DNA from 3 places in the Pseudarthrobacter sp. LT1 genome. Region 2 is predicted to be linked to each of the others. Evidence: riboswitches for the same ligand, from Rfam matches in the RefSeq annotation. Region 2 holds a riboswitch; each other region holds the start of a gene.
What was found. A riboswitch is a leader RNA that binds a small molecule or an ion and turns the genes downstream of it on or off. The one in region 2 is predicted to bind S-adenosylmethionine.

Region 1 (7,534 bases), 1.0 Mb from region 2:
GTCCTCCGACGGCCGCGTGCTGGAGGGCCCCACGTCCACGGTGCTGCTTGCGCATGTGGAGCAGTCCGACGACGGCACAACAGTGAAGCGCCTCATCACTCCCCAGCTGGACAGCGGCATCCTGGCCGGGACCTCCCAGGGTGCCCTCTTCGCAGCCGCCAAGGCGGCGGGCTGGGAACTGGGCTATGGTCCGCTGGAGCCCAGGGACCTCATGGACGCGGATGCGGTCTGGCTGATCTCCAGTGTCCGCCTGCTGGCGCCCGTGAACCGGATCGACGGCAAGGAAATCGGCACCCCGTCGGTCCAGAAGGAACTGACCGCCGAGTTGAGCGGACTTTTCGCCGGCATCCACTAGGCCGCAACAAGCGGCGCAATCCCTTTTCCCACTCCCGCATCACCCGTAAGGTGTGGACCATGGACTCGCGAAACCTGCCGATTGAAAACCTGTCCTTCGACGACTGCTGGGAACTCCTCGACAATGACGCGGTGGGCAGGCTGGCCATCGTGGTGGACGAACATCCCGAGATCTTCCCCGTGAACTACGCTGTGCACCTGCGCAGCATCGTCTTCCGCACCGCACCCGGTTCAAAGCTTTGGGGCGCCCGGATGGAACGGCCGGCAGCACTGGAGATAGACGGCTACGACCCCGCCTCGGAACAAGCCTGGAGCGTAGTGGTGCGCGGCGAAACGGAGATCATCGAGGACCAGGGAGTGAAGGATGCAGTGGATGCACTCGGCCTGGAACCGTGGCAGCCGGGCGAAAAAGCCCACTACGTCCGGCTGAACGCCAAAGCCCTGACCGGACGCCGGTTCCGCGTAAACCGGCCGGACATCTGGAACACCCGCCTGCAGGACCGGCGCCGGGCATCCTTCGAATAGCGCCACCCGGGTAATCCGGCCTCCACAAGGCCACGGAGCGTCAGGCGGCGGGCCCTGCAGCCTGCCGTGACATCTGTGCTTCCAGCCCGGACAGCAGGATGCCAAGTCCCTGGTCAAGCTCCGCCTCGCCGTCGTACTCAGACAGGGCGGGAGCAAGGGCACGCAGCCTGGGGAACTCCTTGGCCGGCAGGCGGTGGAGCCCCAGGCGCAACAGCGCCTCGTTCTCTTCCGGATCCACGACATACTCCTGCAGTTCGTTCAGGATGTGCCCGTAGAGGAAGCCGTAGTAGGCGCGGTAGACGTGGAGCGCATCGGCCGGCGAGAATCCCGCCGCGCCCAGCAGGGACAGGATCTGTTCCAGGGGCCGCAGCGTGCCCAGGGGGCGCAGGCCCAGAGGCGTGGAAAGGGGCCGCGTCACCAACAGGGGAACCACATTGGGATGCTGCAGGGCAAGCGTCCGCAGGTTGTGGGCGATGCTCCGCAGCTGCGCTTTCCAGTCCGGGTCCTCCGGATGAATCGGAAGCTGGTTGAGCACCAGCTCAGAAACCCCGTCCAGCAGCGCGGCGCGGTTCTCGGCGTAGCGGTACAGGCTCATCGGGTCCCGGCCAAGCTCCTGCCCCAGGCGGCGCATGGTCAGTGCATCCAGTCCTTCGGCATCAACCAGTTCCAAGGCCTTGGCCAGCACAATGTCCCTGCTCAGCCTCGTTTTGGCCTGCCCTGGCTGGGAACTGTTGGCAGAAGTCATCAATAAGTCCTCACTGGCGGCCCTCGTCCCGAAGTAACTGGGACGGTTGCCTCATATCTGGTCTACAGGTAAAGTCTACATCGTAGACAAGATGAACTCTTCAGCTTTTCGGGACCTCTCAGGAAAGCGACTACATAATCCTTTGCCACCTTGTGCAGGGCATCGAGGTTCGCCGCTGGAGCCTACCGGCGGCACCACGGCACCGAGCGAAGGGACGCCTCATGGCCAATTCGCAGTTTGATCTTTTCCTCCACGAAGCCACCTACGCAGACCACGCCTCCGACACCAACCTGGACCGCGACCGCCTCTACGGGCTGTACACCAGCTGGTGCTTCGTTAACGAACAGCCCACCGGCACCGAGTCCAGTTTCTGGGCTGCCATGAAACACAAAGTCTCGGCCCGCCACAACGGCCTGCGCATGAGAGGGCCTGCTGCTGCGGACTACATCCTCAGCAGCTACCCGCGACTCGTCTAGGCTGTTTACGGGCTTCCAAACGGACCCCAGGACAACCAGCGGCGAACGATGACATGCTGCGGCACTTTTGTGCCGCAGCATTTCATGTCCGGACGCCCCCACCGGCAACCGGAGTCCGCGCCTGGGAGATCCCTAGGTGGGGATGATCCGGAAAAGGAACCTGGTGCGGACCATCACCCACAACAGGCCCAGGACCACGGCGTAGGCAGCGGTGTTGAGGAAAATGCTCTGCTGCTGGAGCGCCGGGATGTTTGTGACGACGGCGATCAGCACCACATGCATGATGAACACATAGAGCGTGGCGCGGCCCAGCGGAATCAGGAACCAGCCCAGGGCCCGCTCCACCGGTTTCCAGTAAGCGCTGAGGAACGCATAGGCGGCCACCACCAGGACCAGGACGTTGAACAGGCGGCCGGGCGCCACGTAGGTCCGGCCGAAGAGTGCGTCATACATGGTCCGGTAGGAGGCGTCCGGCATGAGCGCCAGGCGGACGTCGTAGTTGTTGGCCAGATACGGATTGCCCCAGGACAGGAAGGCCAGCGCAAACGCTGCCACAGTGCAGGCCGCCACCACCCAGGTATGGGCCGACAACCAGGCAACGATGCTGCGGCGGTAGTAGCCAACCACCAGCCCGAGCACAAAAAGCACCTGCCAGACCAGCAGGGGGAACGAGTCCTCAAACTGGGAGGGCAGGATCCTGAACCGGGTCACGGCGCCCACGGCGTACACGGCGAGCGTCGCCAGCAAGACCCAGACGGCCTTGCCGCGGTTCAGCGCCGCAAGGATCAGCGGGCTGGCCAGCAGGAGCACCACGTACAGGCCCATGACGTTGAACTGCCAGGGACCGAACTGCAGCAGCACGATGGCCGGCAGCACCTGCGGCGGCACGGGGAACTGGAACAGCGATGACATGCCGGCATAGAGGTCGTAGGTCCGGCCGGCACCACCGTGTCCCGCCCCGCCGGTCCCCTGGTCCACGAACGTGGTCAGGGCCTCGGTGTGGAAGAACGGGAGCAGGGAAAGAAGGAAGACGCCGATCAGCACGGCCAGCGCAGTCACGTACAGCTTCCCGGCACGGCGGGATGTCAGGTCCACCACCCGGCCGAAGTCCTGCTTGGCTTTGGGCCCGTACACCATGCCGACCACCAGGCCGGAGAACAGCACGAAGAGCTCCGCGCCTGACACGAAGCCCACCGCCTCCTGGGTGAGCAGCTGGAACAGTGAGGCCATGCCCAGGTGATTGACCACCACAAAGACAATGGCCAGTCCGCGCAGCAGGTCCACCCGCGAATCCCTGGTGGAAGGGTCCTGGTAGCTCCAGGACGTGGCGGTGTTGATCCGGCGGGGAACCTGCCACAGGGCCACCAGGAGGATGATCATGGCGGCACCAACGGTCCAGGGGGCGGCGCCGGAAAGCGTGTTGGCCCGCACGAAGGTGCCTGTGGACGCCACATCCGTGACAGGTCCGGTGACCATCGGCGATGCCTTCAGCCTGTCCAGGGCGGCCTTGGCAATATCCGGGCTTCCCGTGAGCAGCCAGCTGATGCTTGCCACGCCGGTATCCCGCGTGCTGGTCCGTTCGTCCCACACCACGGCGGCCGTCCCGGCGAAAGCGGGTGACGTGGCAGTGGCCACCACCTGGTCCCACCAGCCCGTCTTGATGTCCGCCTCGGGTGCCCCACCGGACGCAGGGCTGTAGAAGGCCGAGGTCTGGAGGAGGAATGGCTTTTTGCGTCCCTCGGCGTAGGTGCCGTAGAAGTTTTCGCTGCCGGATGCCGTCAGCATCTCCTGGAGTTCACCGGGACGCGGCGTGGTGTTGACGGCGGCCCCGCCGGAAGTGTCGTCGTGATAGGCGGTCAGGCCCACCCAGTCCACGGCGTCATCGCCGGGGTAATAGGGAGCATAGGCGCTGTCGCTTCCGTTCCAGGCCCCGTCCCCATTCGTATCCAGGAGGGAGAACCCCTCGCTTCCCGGCTCCGGGGCATTCCGGTTCCGTTCAAAGGGGTAGTCCTTGCCCAGGTAGGGCGCCCACACCATGGCGGCCCGGCCGCCGTCGTACTTCTTGAAGGCTGCCGCCACGGCCTGGAAGGCCTGCCGGTACGTGGCCGGCTGCTGGCCCCATGCCACCCAGCCGGTATTCATATCGGGGGCGAACCGGACCAGCAGTTGGCCTTTGAACCCCGACGCCAGGTCGCGCACTTGTGCTGCGAACGCTTCCGCCTCGGCCGTGCCGAGCTGGTCCAGGGGCACCGACGGCTTCACCGTGAGCAGGGCGTGGGCGCCTTTGGCAGCAGTCTGCTGCAGGAAGCCGTCCATGTCGTTCCGCTCCGATTCGCGGTAGGGAATGGTGATGTCATGGCCGAAGACGGCAGGGCTGGCGCCCAGCCGGTCACTGAAGCCCGCAGCCGTATCCTCACCCCACTCGAGGACCGCCCCCAGCCAGGGCTTGCCCTTGTCCGGTGCAGCAGGCGCGGCGTGCGCCGGTCCGGCCGGGACCACCAGGGCCAGGAGGGCGATGATGGCCGCGGCGAAAAAGGCTGCGATGGAACGCGGACGGTTCCGCCGGATGGCGGCGTGGTGGTGCGATACGTGTGCCCGCATGCTGACAAGGACCCCCCGGTACTCATTGCTCTGGATACGGGGCGGCGCCCCCCGGTAAGAACTTTATCGGCCCGCGGGCATTACCCGTGCCGTGTCGCGGACGGCTCAATTACGGAACATGACGACGGCGGCGATGCGGCGGGGCGCGGCAGGTGTTACGTTTTTGGGGAGTAATGAGTACCGGTGCAAAGCCCTGACTTGCCGGTCGGCAACCCTCCCTTTCGCGGCGGGGTGCCTCAGGTGAATACTCGGCATATCGACCGATTCGAGCTGCAAGCGTGAAAGAAGGAGATCCGTCGTGTCCGACGCACCCGCCCCTGACGAAAAACTGTCCTACCGCCTGATTACCGGCGCGGACAACCGTGAATTCTGTGAGCGGATCTCCGCTGCACTCGCCGACGGCTATGTCCTGCACGGCAGCCCGGCGGCAACCTTCAACGGCACCACCGTCATCGTTGCGCAGGCAATCGTCCTTCCGGCCGCCATCGCCTCAGCTGATGCCGCCGTGGCGACCGCCGTGGACCAGCATGATGCCGAATTTGAGGGCGAGTTCGACGGCGAGGGTCACGCATGAGCTACGCCGGAGACCTGACGCCGCAGGAAGCCTGGGCCAAGCTGGAGCAGGGCGCCATCCTGGTGGACGTCCGCACCGAGGGCGAATGGGCCCACATCGGCATCCCGGACACCAAAGCCACGGACAACGATCCCCTGTTCATCCAGTGGACCTTTCCCGGCGGTATCCCCAACCCCGACTTCGTCAAGGACCTGCAGGAGCAGGCGCCGGAGGATCCCCACGCGGAACTGCTGTTCCTGTGCCGTTCCGGCCAGCGGTCCATCGCGGCCGCAACTGCCGCCACCCAGGCCGGCTTCACCGCGTACAGCGTGCTGGAGGGCTTCGAAGGCGAGCCCGACCGCTACGGCGAGCGGACCGTCAATGGCTGGAAGAACCGCGGCCTCCCCACCAACCTCGGAAAGAACTAAGTGGCCTTCAACCCAGACGCCCCCGGCTGGAACCCCGACACCCAGGCAGTCCGCGGAGGCCTGGACCGCTCCAACTTCCAGGAAACATCCGAGGCCATCTTCCTGAACTCCGGGTTCGTCTACGAATCAGCCGCGGCAGCTGAACGCGCCTTCACCGGCGAGGACGAGCGCTTTGTCTACTCCCGCTACGGCAACCCGTCCGTGGCCACCTTCCAGGAACGGCTCAGGCTGCTGGAAGGCGCCGAAGCATGCTTCGCGACGGCGTCGGGCATGTCCGCCGTGTTCACCGCGCTGGGTGCCCTGCTGGCTGCCGGTGACCGGGTGGTGGCCGCCCGGTCACTGTTCGGTTCGTGCTTTGTGATCCTGAATGAGATCCTGCCCCGTTGGGGCGTGGAAACGGTCTTCGTGGACGGGCCGGACCTGGACCAGTGGCGCGAAGCCCTGTCCAAGCCCACCACCGCCGTCTTCTTCGAGTCCCCGTCGAACCCCATGCAGGAGATCGTGGACATCGCAGCCGTCAGTGAACTGGCGCATGCGGCCGGGGCCACCGTGGTGGCGGACAACGTCTTTGCCACTCCCCTGCTGCAGCGCTGCGGGGACCTCGGCGCCGACGTGATCGTCTACTCCGGCACCAAGCACATCGACGGGCAGGGCAGGGTGATGGGTGGTGCCATCCTGGGCACCAAGGAATTCATCGACGGACCGGTGAAGCAGCTGATGCGGCACACCGGCCCCGCGCTTTCCGCTTTCAACGCCTGGGTTCTGACCAAGGGCCTGGAGACCATGGGCCTGCGCGTCAACCACTCCTCGGCGACCGCCCTTCGGCTGGCAGAATGGCTGGAGGAACAGCCGGCGGTGGGCTGGGTGAAGTACCCGCTCCTGAAGTCGCACCCGCAGTACGGGCTGGCGGCAAAGCAGATGAGTGCCGGTGGCACGGTCCTTACCTTCGAGCTCGCTCCTTCCGGCGGACGCACGGGCAAGGAAGCGGCGTTTGCGCTGCTGGACGGGCTGCGGATCATCGATATCTCCAACAACCTCGGTGATGCAAAGTCCCTGATCACGCACCCCGCCACCACTACCCACCGGGCGATGGGCCCGGAGGGGCGGGCCGCCATCGGCCTGAGTGACGGCGTGGTCCGGCTCTCGGTGGGGCTCGAGGACCCGGAGGACCTCCTCCGCGACCTGGAGCAGGCGCTGAAGCAGATCTAGCGGCGGCTGGTCCTGCCTGAGTTTCCAGCAGTATGTGGACCCTCTGGCCGGGGGAAATGCGGTATCAAAGTTCAGCTTCGAAGGCGTACGACGGCGTCACGCGCCGGAGTGTGTCACGGTCGCCCCACAGTTGCATGGGTTCCTTGCACCTGAAGTTCCCGAGCCGGCCGCAGGAGGCTCATGCCACCCAAAAAGTAATCCGTGGCGGCCAAATACGATGTCAGTGCCTCGTTGGATGATGTCGGTATGGGAATCAGCGGTGGTGTCGGGGTGGTGCTGGCGTCAATCGATGCCTCTGTTGCCGCCCTCGATTCGCTGAACAGTGAGGACTCTTTCCTTGCTGCCGGGGCCGGTGCTTGTGCCGGTGTGGATGTGTTGCAGCGGCGGTATGAGATCCGTCTGGAACGACTGGAGCTTTTGGCTCGGCTGGAGGCGCAGCTCGCTGCGGTGAAGGCACGGGACGTCGCTGAGGGAGTGGAGTTCCAGCAAGCCGTGACCCCGCCGGACGCCTCCGTGCAGGACCGCACGTACGCGGACATGTCGGTGGTCGAGGAGATCTCCGGAGTCCTGACCATCAGCTCCGGCGCAGCAGGGGCATTGGTGGAGCAGTCACGGCGGATCTGCTCCCTGCCGCCCGTCATGA
Region 2 (7,534 bases):
ACGGCGTGGTGTTCCTCTACGAGAGCGGCGTCAGGTTCCCCTCCACCCTGCGCGGCGGGTACGAACTGGGGGAGCGGATCATCCACAAGGACGAACGGAGCTGGCGCCAGATCCTGAACCAGACGCTGGAGCAGCTCTCACCCATTGCCCCGTCCAACGTCCTGGTCCAGACGGAGTCCGCCTACATCTACCACTTCGAGGGAAGCCAGTTCGCCGGCCACCTCGGCACCGCCAAGATGGCCTACATCGGCAACCCCAAAGACGGGACTGTTGACTATGAGACCGCGGCCGAAACCTGGGCGGTGGTGTTCAAGGACAACATGGTCTCCAGCAACCTGCAGACTACGGGGGCGGCGCCCGCCCACGCCAGCCCCGGCTGGAACCCGCAGATCTACCGGCCCCTGGTCACGGAACTGCTGGACGAGTACTTCCCGCTGCCCCGGGGCGGCTCCCGGGTCAGCATCTTCTAGATCTGGTTTTTCAGGTCCGCCACGGAATTCAGCACCTGGTTGGGCCGGAAGGGGTATGCGGCGATGTCGTCCCTGTGCGTGATGCCGCTGAGGACCAGGACGGTGTGCAGGCCTGCCTCCATGCCGGCGATGATATCCGTGTCCATCCGGTCACCGATCATGGCGGTGGTCTCGGAGTGTGCATCGATCTGGTTCATGGCCGACCGGAACATCATGGGGTTCGGCTTGCCCACAATGTACGGTTCGCGGCCGGTGGCCTTGGTGATCAGGGCCGCGATGGCACCCGTGGCCGGCATGGGGCCATCCTTGGAGGGGCCGGTGGCATCCGGGTTGGTGGCGATGAACCGCGCACCGGCGAGGATCAGGCGGATGGCCGTGGTGATTGCCTCGAAAGAGTACGTGCGCGTTTCGCCGAGCACCACGAAGTCCGGGCTCTGGTCGGTGAGGATGAAGCCTGCCTCGTGCAGCGCCGTCGTCAGCCCTGCCTCGCCGATGGTGTAGGCGCGGTTGCCCGATTCCGATCCGCCCGCGGACACCTGGTCCTTCAGGAACTGGGCGGTGGCCAGCGCGGAAGTCCAGATGTTCTCCTCGGGGATCTCCAGCCCGGAAGCGCGCAGGCGGGCGGCGAGGTCGCGGGGCGTGAAGATGGAGTTGTTGGTCAGCACCAGGAAGCGCCTGGACGTATCCACCCAGCGCTGGATGAGCTCCGCTGCCCCGGGGATGGGCTGGTTTTCATGCACCAGGACACCGTCCATGTCCGTCAGCCAGCACTCAATCTCCTGGCCGCTCCGGTATACCGCCGGGTTGCCTGCTACCTGGTCCTCGTCTGCCATGCCCTGCCTCCGCCTGTGATGATTGCCCGAAGAGTCCAGTCTAGTGTTGAAGGGTGAACCAAACGCCCGGCATGACAGACGAACCCGACCACCAGCCCGGGGAGGCCGAACCCGCAAAGGCGGAGGTCGGCGTCGGGCCCTGGGAAGGGGAACTGCCGGAAGGCGACCACTGGGACCCTGACCTGCTGGCGGACGGCGACCGGCGCAACGTCCTGGACAAATACCGCTACTGGAAGCACGAGGCGATCGTGGCGGAGTTGGACTCCCGGCGGCACAACTTCCACGTGGCCATCGAAAACTGGCAGCACGATCTCAACATCGGCACCGTGGTGCGCACCGCCAACGCCTTCCTCGCCAAGGAGGTGCACATCATCGGTCGACGGCGGTGGAACCGGCGCGGCGCCATGGTCACCGACCGCTACCAGCACGTCCGCCACCATCCCACCGTGGAGGACTTCGTCCAGTGGGCGCAGGGGGAGGGGCTGGCGATCATCGGGATCGACATCTTCCCGGACTCGGTGCCCCTGGAGACGTATGAACTGCCGCGCGACTGCGTGCTGGTGTTCGGGCAGGAGGGCCCGGGCCTGACCCCGGAAGTCCACCAGGCCGCCGCCGCCACCCTGTCCATCGAGCAGTTCGGCTCCACCCGGTCCATCAACGCCGCCTCCGCCGCGGCTATTGCCATGCACGCCTGGATCCGCCGGCACGTCTTCAACCAGCACGTGTAGCCCAGACCTGCGGGTGGCGGGCCCACGCCCGCGGGGTTCCCTGGCCGAGCTTGCGAGGCTAGGGTGCGGGTGGCGGGCCCACGCCCGCGGGGTTCCCTGGCCGAGCTTGCGAGGCTAGGGTGCGGGTGGGGCGTAACCCAGAGCACTCCGGGCCCGGGAATGGCTAGGATGGTGCCAAGCCGTAAGCGGTCTATTTGAGGGTCATCCACCCACAGACGAAACTCAGCAGAGGAGCCAGCATGCCCATTGCAACCCCAGAGATCTACGCCGAGATGATCGACCGCGCAAAGGCGGGCGGATTCGCCTTCCCCGCCGTGAACGTCACGTCCTCGCAGACGCTGAACGCGGCACTGCGCGGCTTCGCGGAGGCAGAGTCCGACGGCATCGTGCAGGTTTCCACCGGCGGTGCCGCCTACTGGTCCGGCGCCTCCACCAAGGACATGGTTGCCGGTTCCCTGGGCTTTGCGGCTTTTGCCCGCGAAGTGGCCAAGAACTACGGCGTGAACATCGCCCTGCACACGGACCACTGCCCCAAGGACAAGCTGGACGGTTTTGTCCTGCCGCTGCTGGCGGCCTCCGAGGCTGAGGTCAAGGCCGGCCGCAATCCGCTGTTCAACTCCCACATGTGGGATGGCTCGGCAGAGACCCTGCAGGAGAACCTGAAGATTGCCCGCGACCTGCTGGCCCGCACCGCTGCCGCCAAGATGATCCTCGAGGTGGAGATCGGCACCGTCGGCGGCGAGGAAGACGGCGTGGAGAACGCCATCAACGACAAGCTGTACACCACGGTCGAGGACGCCCTGGCCACCATCGACGCCCTCGGCTCCGGTGAGAACGGCCGCTACATCACCGCGCTGACCTTCGGCAACGTGCACGGCGTCTACAAGCCCGGCGGCGTCAAGCTGCGCCCGGAGATCCTCAAGGACATCCAGGCCCAGGTCGGTGCGAAGATCGGCAAGGACAACCCGTTCGACCTGGTGTTCCACGGCGGCTCCGGCTCCTCCGACCAGGAAATCGCCGACGCCGTCTCCTACGGCGTGATCAAGATGAACATCGACACCGACACCCAGTACGCCTACACGCGTCCGGTGGCTGACCACATGTTCAAGAACTACGACGGCGTCCTGAAGGTCGACGGCGAAGTGGGCAACAAGAAGACCTACGACCCCCGTGTCTGGGGCGCCTCCGCCGAAGCCGGCCTGGCAGCCCGCGTGGTGGAAGCCACCAAGCAGCTCGGTTCGGCCGGAAAGACCTTCTAGATGTCGGACGAGTTCCGCCGGAACCTGATGGGGCCGGAGCCCACGCTCCTGCCTGCCGAAACCGAGGTGTACGGGCAGCTGGAGGCCGGCCACGAGGCATTGGACCTGGTGGCCAAGCACCCCACGTCCTCCCTGCTGTGGGCCGTGCTCGCCGAAGAGGCGTGGGCGGAGGGCCGGGTCATCGACTCCTACGCCTACTCCCGGGTGGGCTACCACCGCGGCCTGGACTCGCTGCGCCGCAATGGCTGGCGCGGCGTCGGGCCCATCCCGTGGGAGCACGAGCCCAACCGCGGATTCCTGCGGGCCCTCTACTCCCTGGGCAGGGCTTCGTCTGCCATCGGCGAGGCTGACGAGCCGGAGCGGATCGAAAAGTTCCTCAACGACTCGGACCCCACGGCGAAGGCAGCCATCGAGGGCAAGTAAGTCCCTACCGCCTCCCTGGCTTCGCTTCGCTGAGCCAGGGAACCCTCGGCGGCGGAGGCCCCTGGATACGACGACGGCGGGTGGTTACCTTTCCTGGAAAGGTGACCACCCGCCGTCGGTCGTTTAAGGCTTGGCGATTCCGGTGCGTGCCATGGCGTCGGCGTAGGCCGCGCGCATGTCCTCGAGGTACTCCTCCTGGCGCGCCGGGGAACCGGCGAAGGCGCGGCCGCTCAGTGACCGGACCTTGTAGGTCTTCAGGCCGCGGCGCCACAGCAGGGGCACTTCGGTCTTCAGCAGCAGGTTGGCCAGGCGGTTGGCCTCGGTGCCGTGCGCCACGATGACCGAGGCGCGGGGCACCAGTGCCAGGAACTTCAGCAGCGGCTTCAGGCCTGCCTGGATCTGGTCGGGAGTGAACTTGCCGTTGGCCTCACCGGGGACGTGCCACGGGTGGACGTTCCACGGCATCACGAACTCGGGGCGCAGGCCCAGCTTCCACTGCAGGCCAAGCATGCGGGTCGCGGCATCCTGGTCCCCGGCCGTGATGAACCCGGACGGGTCCGCCTCGCCAATGTTGGAGAACAGGCTGATGATGCGGCATTCCTCCACGTCGTGCATGGGATCCACGTAGGGGACCACGGTTCCGGGCTTGGTCTCCCGAAGGGAATCACACAGCTCGTTAACGGCAGCAACGCTGGGGTCGTAGCGGCGGCTCATGAGCTGTTCGTGGAATGTTTCGGGTGCCAGGGCTGTCATGAAGTGCTGGTTCTCCTGCGGGGATTGGCGTTGCTGCCGCCACGGAAATGGGCACGCGGGGGCGCGACACATCAGCGGCGGTTGATTGGGGTGGGCCGATTCCTGGTCGGCCTTACCCAGTTTAGCAAGCCCCGGGAAACGAAACGCCGGTCCCGTGCACCTGATTCAGCCAGGGCACGGAACCGGCGGGTTTTTGCTTCGCCTCCCGCAGCTACCAGAGGCGGCTGGTGGCCCGGCGGGCGCCCTCGCCGAGGGCCTCCAGCTTGGCGAAGGCGATCTGCGGGTGGACCCGGCCGCCCAGGCCGCAGTCGGTGGAGGCGATGACATTCTCGCGGCCCACGACGTCGGCAAAGCGGACAATGCGGTCTGCCACCAGGTCCGGGTGTTCCACCACGTTGGTGGCGTGCGAGACGACGCCCGGGATGATCACCTTGCCCTCGGGGAGCTTGGTGTCCTCCCATACCCGCCATTCGTGTTCGTGCCGGACGTTGGCCGCTTCGAAGGAGTATGCGCCGGCGTTGACCTGCAGCACCGAGCCGACGATGTCGGCGAACGGGATGTCCGTGGTGTGCGGGCCGTGCCAGGAACCCCAGCAGACGTGCAGCCGGATCTGTTCCTGGGGCAGGTCGCGGAGGGCCCAGTTGGTGGCCTCGACGCGCAGCTGGATGAACTTCAGGTAGTCCTCCAGGGATGGCTCGGGATTGATCTGGTCCCAGCTCTCGGCCAGGGACGGATCATCGAGCTGCACGGTGAGGCCGGCATCGATGATCGCCTTGTATTCCTCCCGCATGGCATCCGCGCACGCGTAGACGAGTTCCTCATCCGACGTGTAGTACTCGTTGGCCACGCGGGCGCAGGAGCCGGGGGAGAGGGACGCTACGAAGCCGTCCGACAACCCGGCGGCGGCGAGGCCGGTCTTCAGGTTCCTGATGTCCGACGCCACCAGGTCCTGGCCCGTGTAGGTCAGGGGTCCGGCGATCTTGGGCTGCGTGACGCTCTTGCGGTGGGACAGGATGCCCGAAGAGGGATCGTTGTAGGCCTCGTTGAACGCCTGCCGGTCCCGCCGGTCCGGGAAGGAAGTCAGGACGATGTTGCCGGGGGAAGAGCGGTGCACCTGCGCATCGGCCCAGCGGTCCACATTCGTCGGCTCCAGGCCGCCCAGCCGTGCGAAGGAGTAGTTCCACCAGGCACCGTAGTCCACGGAACTGGACATCGTGTGCCCGTATTCGCCGTCGTTGGGGATGTCGATGCCGAGGTCCTTCTGGCGCTGGACCACCTCCACCACGGAGGCCTCCAGGAGTTCCAGGAACTCAGGGGTGACGCCGTCGGTTTCCTTGGCGGCATTGGCCGCGATGAGTTCCGGGGTGCGGGGCAAGGATCCTGCGTGGGTGACGCGGATGTGGTCGGTGTTCAGGGACATGCTGGAATCTTCCTTTCCATCGGTCCTGGCAGTAGCACCTTCGGCCGGCAGGAAGCCTGCGGGGCCGTGGTTGCTGCGGCGTCATCGAGCCAGGTCTCTCGGCCGCTCCGGATGGTTCACTCTCACATAAATCCAGATGCCTGCCCCGGGGCAAGTCTGCTCCGCTTTATGTCGCGGCGGTCGCGTCTGAGGCTTCCCTGCCGAAAACAGCATGCTTACAGCTTTTGTTCAGGTTATTGACAGGTTTCGTTAAGCTTGGTTGGCTGAGGTCACATACCGCCGCCCGCGATGGAGCTGGCCGGCGCACCCCGATGCACTCGAAAGAGGTAACGCACTGTGAAGAAATCCCTGGCAAATTTCGGGACCCTTGCCGTCTCCGGCGCCCTGGCGCTGGCCGTCGTCGCAGGACCCGCCCCGCTGGCGCACGCGGTAGGCGAAGGCCCCAACTACGACGGCAACGGCCAGATCACCACGTCCAAGCTCGCCACGTACGAACAGATGGTTTCGTTCCTGAAGGACCAGGACGCCCGCCAGCCGGCAATGGAGCTGGAGGTCATCGGGCAGACGGTCAAGGGGCGCGACATCCACCTGGTCAAGTACATTTCGGACCCGGCCAAGCCCACCATCCTGTACCTGACCCAGCAGCATGGCAACGAGCAGCTCACCACCGAGGGCGCCATGGAGTTCATCAAGCACCTGGGGACCGGCAAATCCGCGGACATCCTCAAAGGTGTGAACATCCTGGTGGTGCCTATGCTCAATGCGGACGGCGCCATGGGCGACGTGAACTTCTCCCTGGACAATTACCTTGCCAAGGGGGACCGCCACCTCACCCGCTACAACGCCGAGGGCGTGGACCTGAACCGCGACCATGTGGCCAAGATCCAGCCGGAGACCCAGGCGCTGCACAACAACGTCATGCGCAAATACCGGATCGACTACATGATCGACCTGCACCACCAGGGCACCCGGGCGGAGCGTGACGGCAAGCTGGTATCCGGCTCCATCCTGTACCCCACCACCCCCAACGCCGACCCCGCCGTCGTCGAAAAATCCAAGCAGCTCGGCGCGGTGGTCTTCAACAACGTCGACTCCACCGGCTGGGGACACCTGGGCAAGTACCAGGGCGGCAGTGCCGAAACCATCAGCCGCAACGGCATCTCCGTGGAGTACGGCATCGCCACCCTGCTCTTCGAGATGCGCGGCATGTCGGACCACTACCTGGACGGCTATGCACTTGGGCAGCGCAGCAACGGCTACCTGATCAAGCAGACCGTCACCACGCTGACCTCCACGGCCGCGGCCATCGCGGACGGGTCCATTGCCGACGCCGACACCTCCTTCTGGAACACGCTCGCCGAACAGACGTCCCGGCCCGCCGGGGAGGCTGAGGACGAATAGACGGCACCGCCCGCCGCGGCCTTTTGGCAGAAAGGGCCGCGGCGGGCCACAAACAGTGGACAAAGTGCCCTATCGGCTAAACTTGGGTGGTAAGAGCCCCGGAACTCTTGCTTCGCTGCGCCGTGCTGCGGCTGTGCGAAGGCCGGTATGTTCGGGGCATTCTCATGAACGGCGCTGCATGGGCCCGCCACCTGGTGGCCGGCCCGGGCAGTCCGAACGAATGGGGGAGGATCCCATGCCAGCAATT
Region 3 (7,534 bases), 2.3 Mb from region 2:
GCCGGCGTGCATGATCCGGGAAAGCCGGTGCACCCAGGGGATGGAGGTGTCCAGCTGGTTCCAGACCAGGCCGAGCGTTCCGTGCGGGCGCAGGACGCGCGCCAGCTCGGTGCTTGCCGCGAGGGGGTCGCACCAGTGCCACGCCTGGGCAACAGTGACGACGTCGAAGGCAGCGTCGGGAAGGCCTGTCGCCTCGGCAGTCCCCGGCGCAGCCGTGGCGGCGGGGCAGTGGGCCTTCAGCTGGGCGAGCATGTCCGCAGAGGGGTCGACGGCGGTGACGTTCAGCCCCATGGCCAGCAGCAACGCGGTGAACTTTCCCGTACCCGCGCCCACGTCCAGGGCGTCATGGGCTCCGGCCGGTACCAGCCACCGTGCAGATTCCGCAGGGTAGCCGGGCCGGACGCGCTGGTAGTGGCGGCCGCCGTCCTGGAAGCTCTGCCCGAGCTCCGTGCGCCGGCCGTGATCAAGCCTGGGGCCACCCCGAACCACGCGTGGCCTCCTTCTGGTGCTGCCTGCGGATGTCCTTCGAATTTACCGCATGCCCGGCATCAGCAGGCAGTCGCCGCCCCGCCGCTCAGTCGTCGAGGCAGGGGGCTGCGCCGGCCGTCCCGGGAGTGTTGGGCGCCCAGTGCGGGTAGGTGCGGAAATCGTTGGCGGGCACCCAGCGGCCCGCGTCCACCACGTAGTCCCATCCCAGTCCGTTGCTGCGCAGTGTCCGGATGCCGGTGAGGAGGCGTTCGGCGTCCTCCAGCCGCGAACCCACGCCGAAACTTGCCCGGAGGGAACCGGACGGCAGGCCCAGGCGCTTCAGCAGGGGGTGGGCGCAGAAGCGTCCGTCGCGCAGGCCCACCCCGTGCTCTGCGGAAAGGTAGGCGGCCACCAGCCCTGCGTCGTAGCCCTCGACCGAGAAGTTGACCACGCCGATGGTGTCCGTTTCCGGGTTGGTGTCCTTGAAGATCTGGTGGACGGTGACGCCGTCGATGTCCTGCAGGCCCTCCACCAGGAAAGACCTGATCGCTGACTCGTGGGCATGCCACCGGTCCTGGTCGAGTTCGGCGATGACCTGGGTGGCGCGGGCCAGGGTGGCGGCGCCGAGGACGTTCGGCGAGCCCCCCTCATGGCGGGCCGGCCCGGTGGCCCAGCTGACGCCGTCGAGCCGTGCTTCCTTGACCGCCCCGCCGCCGGCGAGGTGCGGGACGCCGGTGTCCAGCCAGTCGGGACGTCCCACCAGGACACCCGCGCCGAACGGCGCGTACAGCTTGTGGCCGGAAAAGGCGAGGTAGTCGACGCCGTCCGCGCTGATGTCCACCCGGCGGTGCGGAGCGAGCTGGGCCGCGTCCACCACGATCCGGGCACCGTGCTGGTGGGCCAGCGCGGCCAGGGCCCGGATGGGAAGAATCTCGCCGGTGACGTTGGAGGCGCCGGTGACCGCCAGCAGGCTGACTCCGCCCTGCTCCAGTTCGGTCCGGACGGCGTCCAGGGTGCCCGCCACCGTGTCGGCGGCAACGATGCTGCGGTGCGGAACCCCCTGCCACGGCAGGAGGTTGGCATGGTGTTCGATGTCCAGGTAGAGGACTTCGCCGTCATGCCGGCCGTTGGTGGCAGGCAGGCAGCCGGCCAGGAGGTTCAGCGAATCGGTGGTGTTGCGGGTGAAGATGACCGAATCGTCCGGCCGGCCGCCCACGAAGTCCCGGACAATGCTGCGTGCGTTCTCGTAAACGGACGTGCTGATCTGGGACGCGTAGCCGGCCCCCCGGTGGACGCTCGCGTAGTAGGGCAGGATCTCGTTCAGGTAGGCGGAGACCACGGAGAGCGCCGGAGCGGATGCGCCGTAGTCAAGGTTCGCGTACCGGATGTGGCCGCCGGAAATCAGCGGTGCCTGGATTTCGGCGCCCGTGACGGCAGCAAGGGGACGGCCGGCAACGGCGTGGCGATCGCCGGCAATGCGGCCTTCGGCAATGGCGGGTTGGGGGGAGACGGTGGCAGTTGTCACAGAGACCTCACTTGAATACAGGACTCCGGCATAGGGAATCCGCGCTTGCCGCATCCACTCCGGACCGGCCTGGTCGTCACCCGGGGCACCCCGCCGCGAATGGAGGGTTGCCGGCCAGCAAACCGGGGTTTTGCGCTGGCACTCGTGACCTGCATAAAAGCGTAGGACATGGGGCGGCCAGGATTGAAGCCGCGGCAATTGTTAAGGGCTTTATTACGCAATATCGAATAAACGACGCCGGACACCCCCGTCTGGAGGTGTCCTGCGTCGCAATGTTCGTTTAAGGGGGCAAATCGTGGCAGTTACAGCAGGTCGTCCAAATACGGGTTGAGGCGGTGCAGCACCTCTGAGTGCAGGATCGAGTTGGTGGCCAGCGCGTTCCCGCCGAACGGTCCGTCCTCGCCTTCGAGGGAGGTGAACCGGCCGCCCGCCTCAACGACGATCGGCACCAGCGCAGCCATGTCGTAGAGGTTGAGCTCCGGTTCGCAGGCGATGTCCACGGAGCCCTCTGCCACCATGCAGTACGACCAGAAATCACCGTAGGCCCGGGTCCGCCAGACGTCCTCGGTCAGCCCAAGGAATTCGTCGAGGTTTCCGCGTTCCTTCCAGCCGGTCAGGCTGGAGTAGGAGAGGGAGGCGTCGGAGAGGCTGGACACGTTCGAGACCCGCAGCCGGGTAGCAGCTGCCAGGGACCGGCCCATGTACGCGCCCATGCCCTTTGCCGCCCACCAGCGCTTGCCGAGGGCCGGGGCGCTGACCACGCCCACCACGGGCTCGCCTTCGTCCACCAGGGCGATCAGCGTGGCCCAGACCGGGACGCCCCGGACAAAGTTTTTCGTCCCGTCAATGGGATCGATGATCCAGCGCCGTGAACCGTGCCCGGTGCTGCCGAATTCCTCGCCCAGGACGGCATCGCGTGGCCGCGAGCGGGAGAGCTGGCCGCGGATGGCCTCCTCGGCTGCCTTGTCGGCGTCGGTGACGGGCGTCAGGTCCGGCTTGGTCTCAACGTGGAGGTCCAGGGCCTTGAAGCGGCCCATGGTCTGGTCATCCACGGAGTCGGCCAGGACATGGGCCAGGCGCAGGTCATCGTTGTAGCTCGAAGCGGGTTGGATCATGGTTACAAACTACCGTCTGCGGACGTTTCTGCCGGGAGAACGCGTCAGTTGACGCTGCCGAGCTCTTTGGTTTCCTGTGCTTCCATGCGGGGGTCAGCGCCGAGCAGCCGCCGGAGCGATGCCAGGCGTGCCGGGCCGGTGGGACCTGCGTGCCCGCCTGCCACCCAGTCGTCCAGGCCGCAGTTCACCGCGTTTACAGTGTGCTTGCAGCCGCGTTCACAGTTTTCGATGCCGGGGGAGAGGTCGGGAAAAGAGCGCAGGATCCGGTCCGGGTCCACGTGTGCCAGTCCGAAGGAACGGATGCCGGGGGTATCAATGATCCAGCTGCCGGCCGGCGCGTCTGCCAGGCGCAGGGCCAGGGCTGACGACGACGTGTGGCGGCCGCGCCCGGTGACCGCGTTTACTCCACCTGTGGCCCGCTCGGCACCGGTCAGCGCGTTCACCATGGTGGACTTGCCCACGCCGGAGTGCCCCAGCATTACGGTGACCTTGCCGTCGAGGTGGTCGCGCAGGGCGGCGACCGCAGCGCTGTCCAGCCTTGCCGAGAGGCCGTCGTCGGACCTTGCGTCGATCCCCGAGGCTCGAGCATCCGCAGTCCGGCTGATGATCACTGGGAAGTCCAGATGGGTGTAGTTGGACAGCAACTCCGCAGGATCCTTGACGTCGGCCTTGGTGACCAGCAGGATCGGCTCGATTCCGGCGTCGTAGGCAGCCACCAGGGCGCGATCGATGAACCCGGTTCGCGGCTCCGGGTTGGCGGCCGCCACCACAATCACCAGTTGGTCGGCGTTGGCCACGACGGCCCGCTCAACGGGGTCGGTGTCGTCGGCGCTGCGGCGCAGGAGGGTATGGCGGTCCTGGATCTTTACCAGTCGGGCAAGCGTGTCCGGGGCCCCGGACACGTCCCCCACGAGCGAGACGAAGTCGCCGGCCACCACGGGCGAGCGGCGCAGTTCGCGGGCGCGCGCTGCGATGACAACGCGCTCGTTGTCCGAGTCTTCGCCCACCACTGCCGTGTACCGTCCGCGGTCCACCGTGATGATCCGACCGGTCACGGCATCGTCATGGCTGGGCCGGTCCTTGGTCCGGGGCCGGGAACCTTTCTTGCTGGGGCGGATCCGGACGTCTGATTCGTCCCAGGAATCAGTGCTCCGCGCCACTGCCGCGCCCTTCCGGCCCCGGCGCCCCGGCCGCATCCTGGGCCAGCATGCTTGCCCAGAGCTGCGGGAAGTCGGGCATGGTCTTGGCTGTGGTGGCGATGTCCTCCACCTGGACGCCGTCCACGGCTAGTCCCAGGATTGCCCCCGCGGTGGCCATGCGGTGGTCGGCATAGCTGTGGACGACGCCGGCGTGCAGCCGTGCGGGGCGGATCACCAGTCCGTCGTCGGTCTCCTCGGCGTCACCGCCGAGCCGGTTGATTTCCGCCACCAGGGCGGCAAGCCGGTCTGTTTCGTGGCCGCGGAGGTGTGCGATCCCGGTAAGCCGGGATGGGCCGGTGGCCAGGGCACAGAGCGCCGCCACCGTGGGGGCCAGTTCGCTGGTGTCCGCGAAGTCGCCGCCCTTGATCTCCGGGCCGCCGGTGACGGTGAGGAGGCCGTCTTCCAGGGTGACGGTGGCACCCATGCTTGCCAGGATATTGCGCCACAGGTCGCCCACCTGCTGGGTTTCCGTGGGCCAGTTCGGGATCCGGACCGTGCCCCGCGTGGCCAAGGCCGCTGCCAGGAACGGCCCGGCATTGGAGAGGTCCTGTTCGATCCGCTGGTCGAAGGCCCGGATCGGGCCCGGCGCCACCACCCAGTGGTTGGGGACGGAGTCGTCCACGGACACGCCTGCGCCCCGCAGGACAGCCACCGTCATGTTGATGTGGTCAAGGCTGGGGACGGGCTTCCCCACGTGTTCCAGGTGCAGGCCTTCGTCGAACCTGGCGCCCACCAGCAGGAGCGCGGAAACGAACTGGGAGGAGGCGCTGGCATCGATCACCAGGTGGCCGCCGCGGACGGCGCCGGTGCCCTGCACCACGAACGGGAGCGACGACGGGGCGCTGCCGTCTTCGGCGGAAACGGCCACGCCCAGGGCTTTGAGGGCTTCGATGATGGTCCCCATGGGACGCTTCCGGGCATGCGGATCGCCGTCGAACACGCTGGCTCCGTTACGGAGCGCCGCGAGCGGCGGGACGAACCGCATGACGGTGCCGGCAAGCCCACAGTCGATCCTGGTGGCGGACGGCGCGGCTGCCGCCGGGAGCGGAACAACCTCCAGGTCAGGTCCAAAGGAGCCGTCCCCGGGCACTTCGGTGATGGTGGCGCCGAGCTGCCTGAGCGCCTCGATCATGAGCGCGGAGTCCCTGGAGTGCAGGGGGGCCCGGAGCCGGGACGGTCCGTCCGCGAGGGCCGCGAGGACCAGGTACCTGTTGGTCAGGGACTTCGAGCCGGGGACGGTTACGGTGGCATTGACGGGCCGGGCTGCGAAAGGTGCGGCCCAGTGCTGGACGGGTGTTCCGGATGCGTCCCGGGTGGCAGCTGCTGCGGTCATTCGTGCTTAGGCTCCCGCGGCGTGCTCGACGGCGCGGCGTACGGCCTTGTCCGCCTTGTTCAGCTTCTTGGTGGTGGTCCTGCGGGCGTCGGCGGCCAGGTGCGAAGCGTTGCGGCGCGCGTCGGCGGCCAGGTGTTCGGCGCGCCAGGCGAGGCCGGGCTTGCCTGCAGTATCCACGGATGCGAGCAGGGCGCCGCCACTGAGGGAGAGGTTCTTGAGCAGCTGGTTCCTGCGGCCTTCGCGCCCTTCCTTGCTGCTGATGTCCGCGCTGCGCCACTCAACGAAGGTGTTCAGGAGGGAGACCACGGTGAGCAGGCCGGCGGAGAGCCGGGAGAATTTGCCAAGGCCGAACAGGACGCCGGCTCCCACCTGGGTTCCGCCGATGACGCGGGCCAGGGTCTTCTCGCTCGTCTGGAAGGGCAGCGAGGCCGCAGCCTTGCGCAGCAGGGGGGAGAGCTGCTGTGCAGTGTCGTCGGAGTTCTTGAGCTTATCCAGTCCGGCAAGAACGAAACTGGAAGCGAGCATGGGCCTGGCGAGCGTGCGGACAAAGGACATGGATTTCCTCCTGGATGGACGAGCCGCGGCGAGCGGCGGAGTCGGTCCTAGTCTTGCACTTTTGGGGAATATTTGCCCGTGGAAGACGGTTATGGCTGTCGGGTCCGCGGGACGGGCCCGGCGATCATTCACCCGATACAGAGCGGAGTTGGGCCTTGCGGAAGGTGTTGGACGGGGCCAGACAGGCAGGACCGGTGGCAGTGGACAAACTGGCCGCCGAGCCGCCGGAGTACGGCATGCCCCTTGCGGGGCGCCTGACAGTAGACTTGAAGGCAATGAGCACCCTGGATCCGGCCGTCGCGGCCATGTATGAGGCTTCTCCCGGCGAAGCGAACGGCAGGGCAGGCGCAGCGCCCCTGCCTGCCGGACAGGCAGATGCCGGTCCACTGGCCGTTGAAGCGGACGCTGAGGACAGCACCGTGGACGTTGCCACCGAGAGCGTGGAGCAACGCCGGCTTCGCTTTGAGCGGGACGCCATGCAGTATGTCGACCAGCTGTACTCCGCGGCCATGCGTATGGCACGGAACCCGTCAGACGCGGAGGACCTGGTCCAGGAGGCTTACACGAAAGCTTTCTCGGCCTTCCACCAGTACAAGCCGGGCACAAACCTCAAAGCCTGGCTCTACCGGATCCTGACCAACACGTACATCAACCTGTACCGCAAGCGGCAGCGCGAGCCACTGCAGTCGAACTCGGACAGCATCGAGGACTGGCAGCTGGCCCGGGCGGAATCGCACACGTCAAGCGGACTGCGTTCGGCAGAGGCTGAAGCCCTGGACCACCTTCCGGATTCCGACGTCAAGAGGGCGCTGCAGGACATTCCGGAGGAGTTCCGCCTGGCGGTCTATTTCGCTGACGTGGAGGGCTTCGCCTACAAGGAAATCTCAGACATCATGAACACGCCCATCGGCACCGTGATGTCCCGGCTCCACCGCGGCCGGCGAATGTTGCGGGACATGCTCGCGGAATACGCCGCCGAGCGGGGATTCAAAACGGCCGCAAATGCGTCGGATGCGGCAGGAAGCAAAGCACAGGAGAACAGGAAATGAGCGACTGCCAGGGATTGGGCGACTGCGACGATACCCGGATGCAACGCATCTACGAGTACCTTGACGGGGCACTGACCCGTGAGGATATTACGGAAATCAAGAACCACCTTGATGACTGCCCCGAGTGCACGGAGCAGTATGACCTCGAATGCGTCATTCGCAACATGGTCAAGCGGTCCTGCACGGAGTCTGCGCCGGACAATCTGAAGAACGCCATCCTGGACCGGATCCACGCGATCCGTCCCGTGGAGGCGTAGGTACAGGACGCGGTTCGCCCCGTCAGGGCCGAA

Region 1: linked by a shared signal. The riboswitch ahead of VIK36_RS19975 (DUF1737 domain-containing protein) and the one ahead of VIK36_RS02950 (cobalamin-independent methionine synthase II family protein) in region 2 are both predicted to bind S-adenosylmethionine.
Region 3: linked by a shared signal. The riboswitch ahead of VIK36_RS13825 (aminotransferase class V-fold PLP-dependent enzyme) and the one ahead of VIK36_RS02950 (cobalamin-independent methionine synthase II family protein) in region 2 are both predicted to bind S-adenosylmethionine.

Annotation. Positions count from the first base shown of each region.
Region 1 is NZ_CP141830.1:4,239,645-4,247,178, forward strand. It holds gene VIK36_RS19950 (aminodeoxychorismate lyase) at 1-355, shown strand, start outside; gene VIK36_RS19955 (pyridoxamine 5'-phosphate oxidase family protein) at 415-879, shown strand; gene VIK36_RS19960 (TetR/AcrR family transcriptional regulator C-terminal domain-containing protein) at 920-1,624, opposite strand; gene VIK36_RS19965 (hypothetical protein) at 1,846-2,100, shown strand; gene opgC (OpgC domain-containing protein) at 2,233-4,701, opposite strand; SAM riboswitch class IV at 4,871-4,986, shown strand; gene VIK36_RS19975 (DUF1737 domain-containing protein) at 5,000-5,275, shown strand; gene VIK36_RS19980 (rhodanese-like domain-containing protein) at 5,272-5,682, shown strand; gene VIK36_RS19985 (O-succinylhomoserine sulfhydrylase) at 5,683-6,891, shown strand; partial or broken gene VIK36_RS19990 (DUF222 domain-containing protein) at 7,138-7,534, shown strand, end outside.
Region 2 is NZ_CP141830.1:597,311-604,844, forward strand. It holds gene VIK36_RS02920 (thioesterase domain-containing protein) at 1-470, shown strand, start outside; gene VIK36_RS02925 (HAD-IIA family hydrolase) at 467-1,303, opposite strand; gene VIK36_RS02930 (TrmH family RNA methyltransferase) at 1,375-2,031, shown strand; gene fbaA (class II fructose-bisphosphate aldolase) at 2,271-3,290, shown strand; gene VIK36_RS02940 (DUF3151 domain-containing protein) at 3,291-3,713, shown strand; gene VIK36_RS02945 (uracil-DNA glycosylase) at 3,837-4,466, opposite strand; gene VIK36_RS02950 (cobalamin-independent methionine synthase II family protein) at 4,678-5,886, opposite strand; SAM riboswitch class I at 5,900-6,004, opposite strand; gene VIK36_RS02955 (M14 family zinc carboxypeptidase) at 6,223-7,287, shown strand; gene VIK36_RS02960 (adenylosuccinate synthase) at 7,523-7,534, shown strand, end outside.
Region 3 is NZ_CP141830.1:2,937,066-2,944,599, reverse strand. It holds gene VIK36_RS13830 (class I SAM-dependent methyltransferase) at 1-489, opposite strand, end outside; gene VIK36_RS13825 (aminotransferase class V-fold PLP-dependent enzyme) at 575-1,993, opposite strand; SAM riboswitch class IV at 2,030-2,143, opposite strand; gene hisN (histidinol-phosphatase) at 2,296-3,108, opposite strand; gene VIK36_RS13815 (ribosome small subunit-dependent GTPase A) at 3,153-4,268, opposite strand; gene aroA (3-phosphoshikimate 1-carboxyvinyltransferase) at 4,252-5,640, opposite strand; gene VIK36_RS13805 (DoxX family protein) at 5,647-6,195, opposite strand; gene VIK36_RS13800 (sigma-70 family RNA polymerase sigma factor) at 6,471-7,244, shown strand; gene rsrA (mycothiol system anti-sigma-R factor) at 7,241-7,501, shown strand.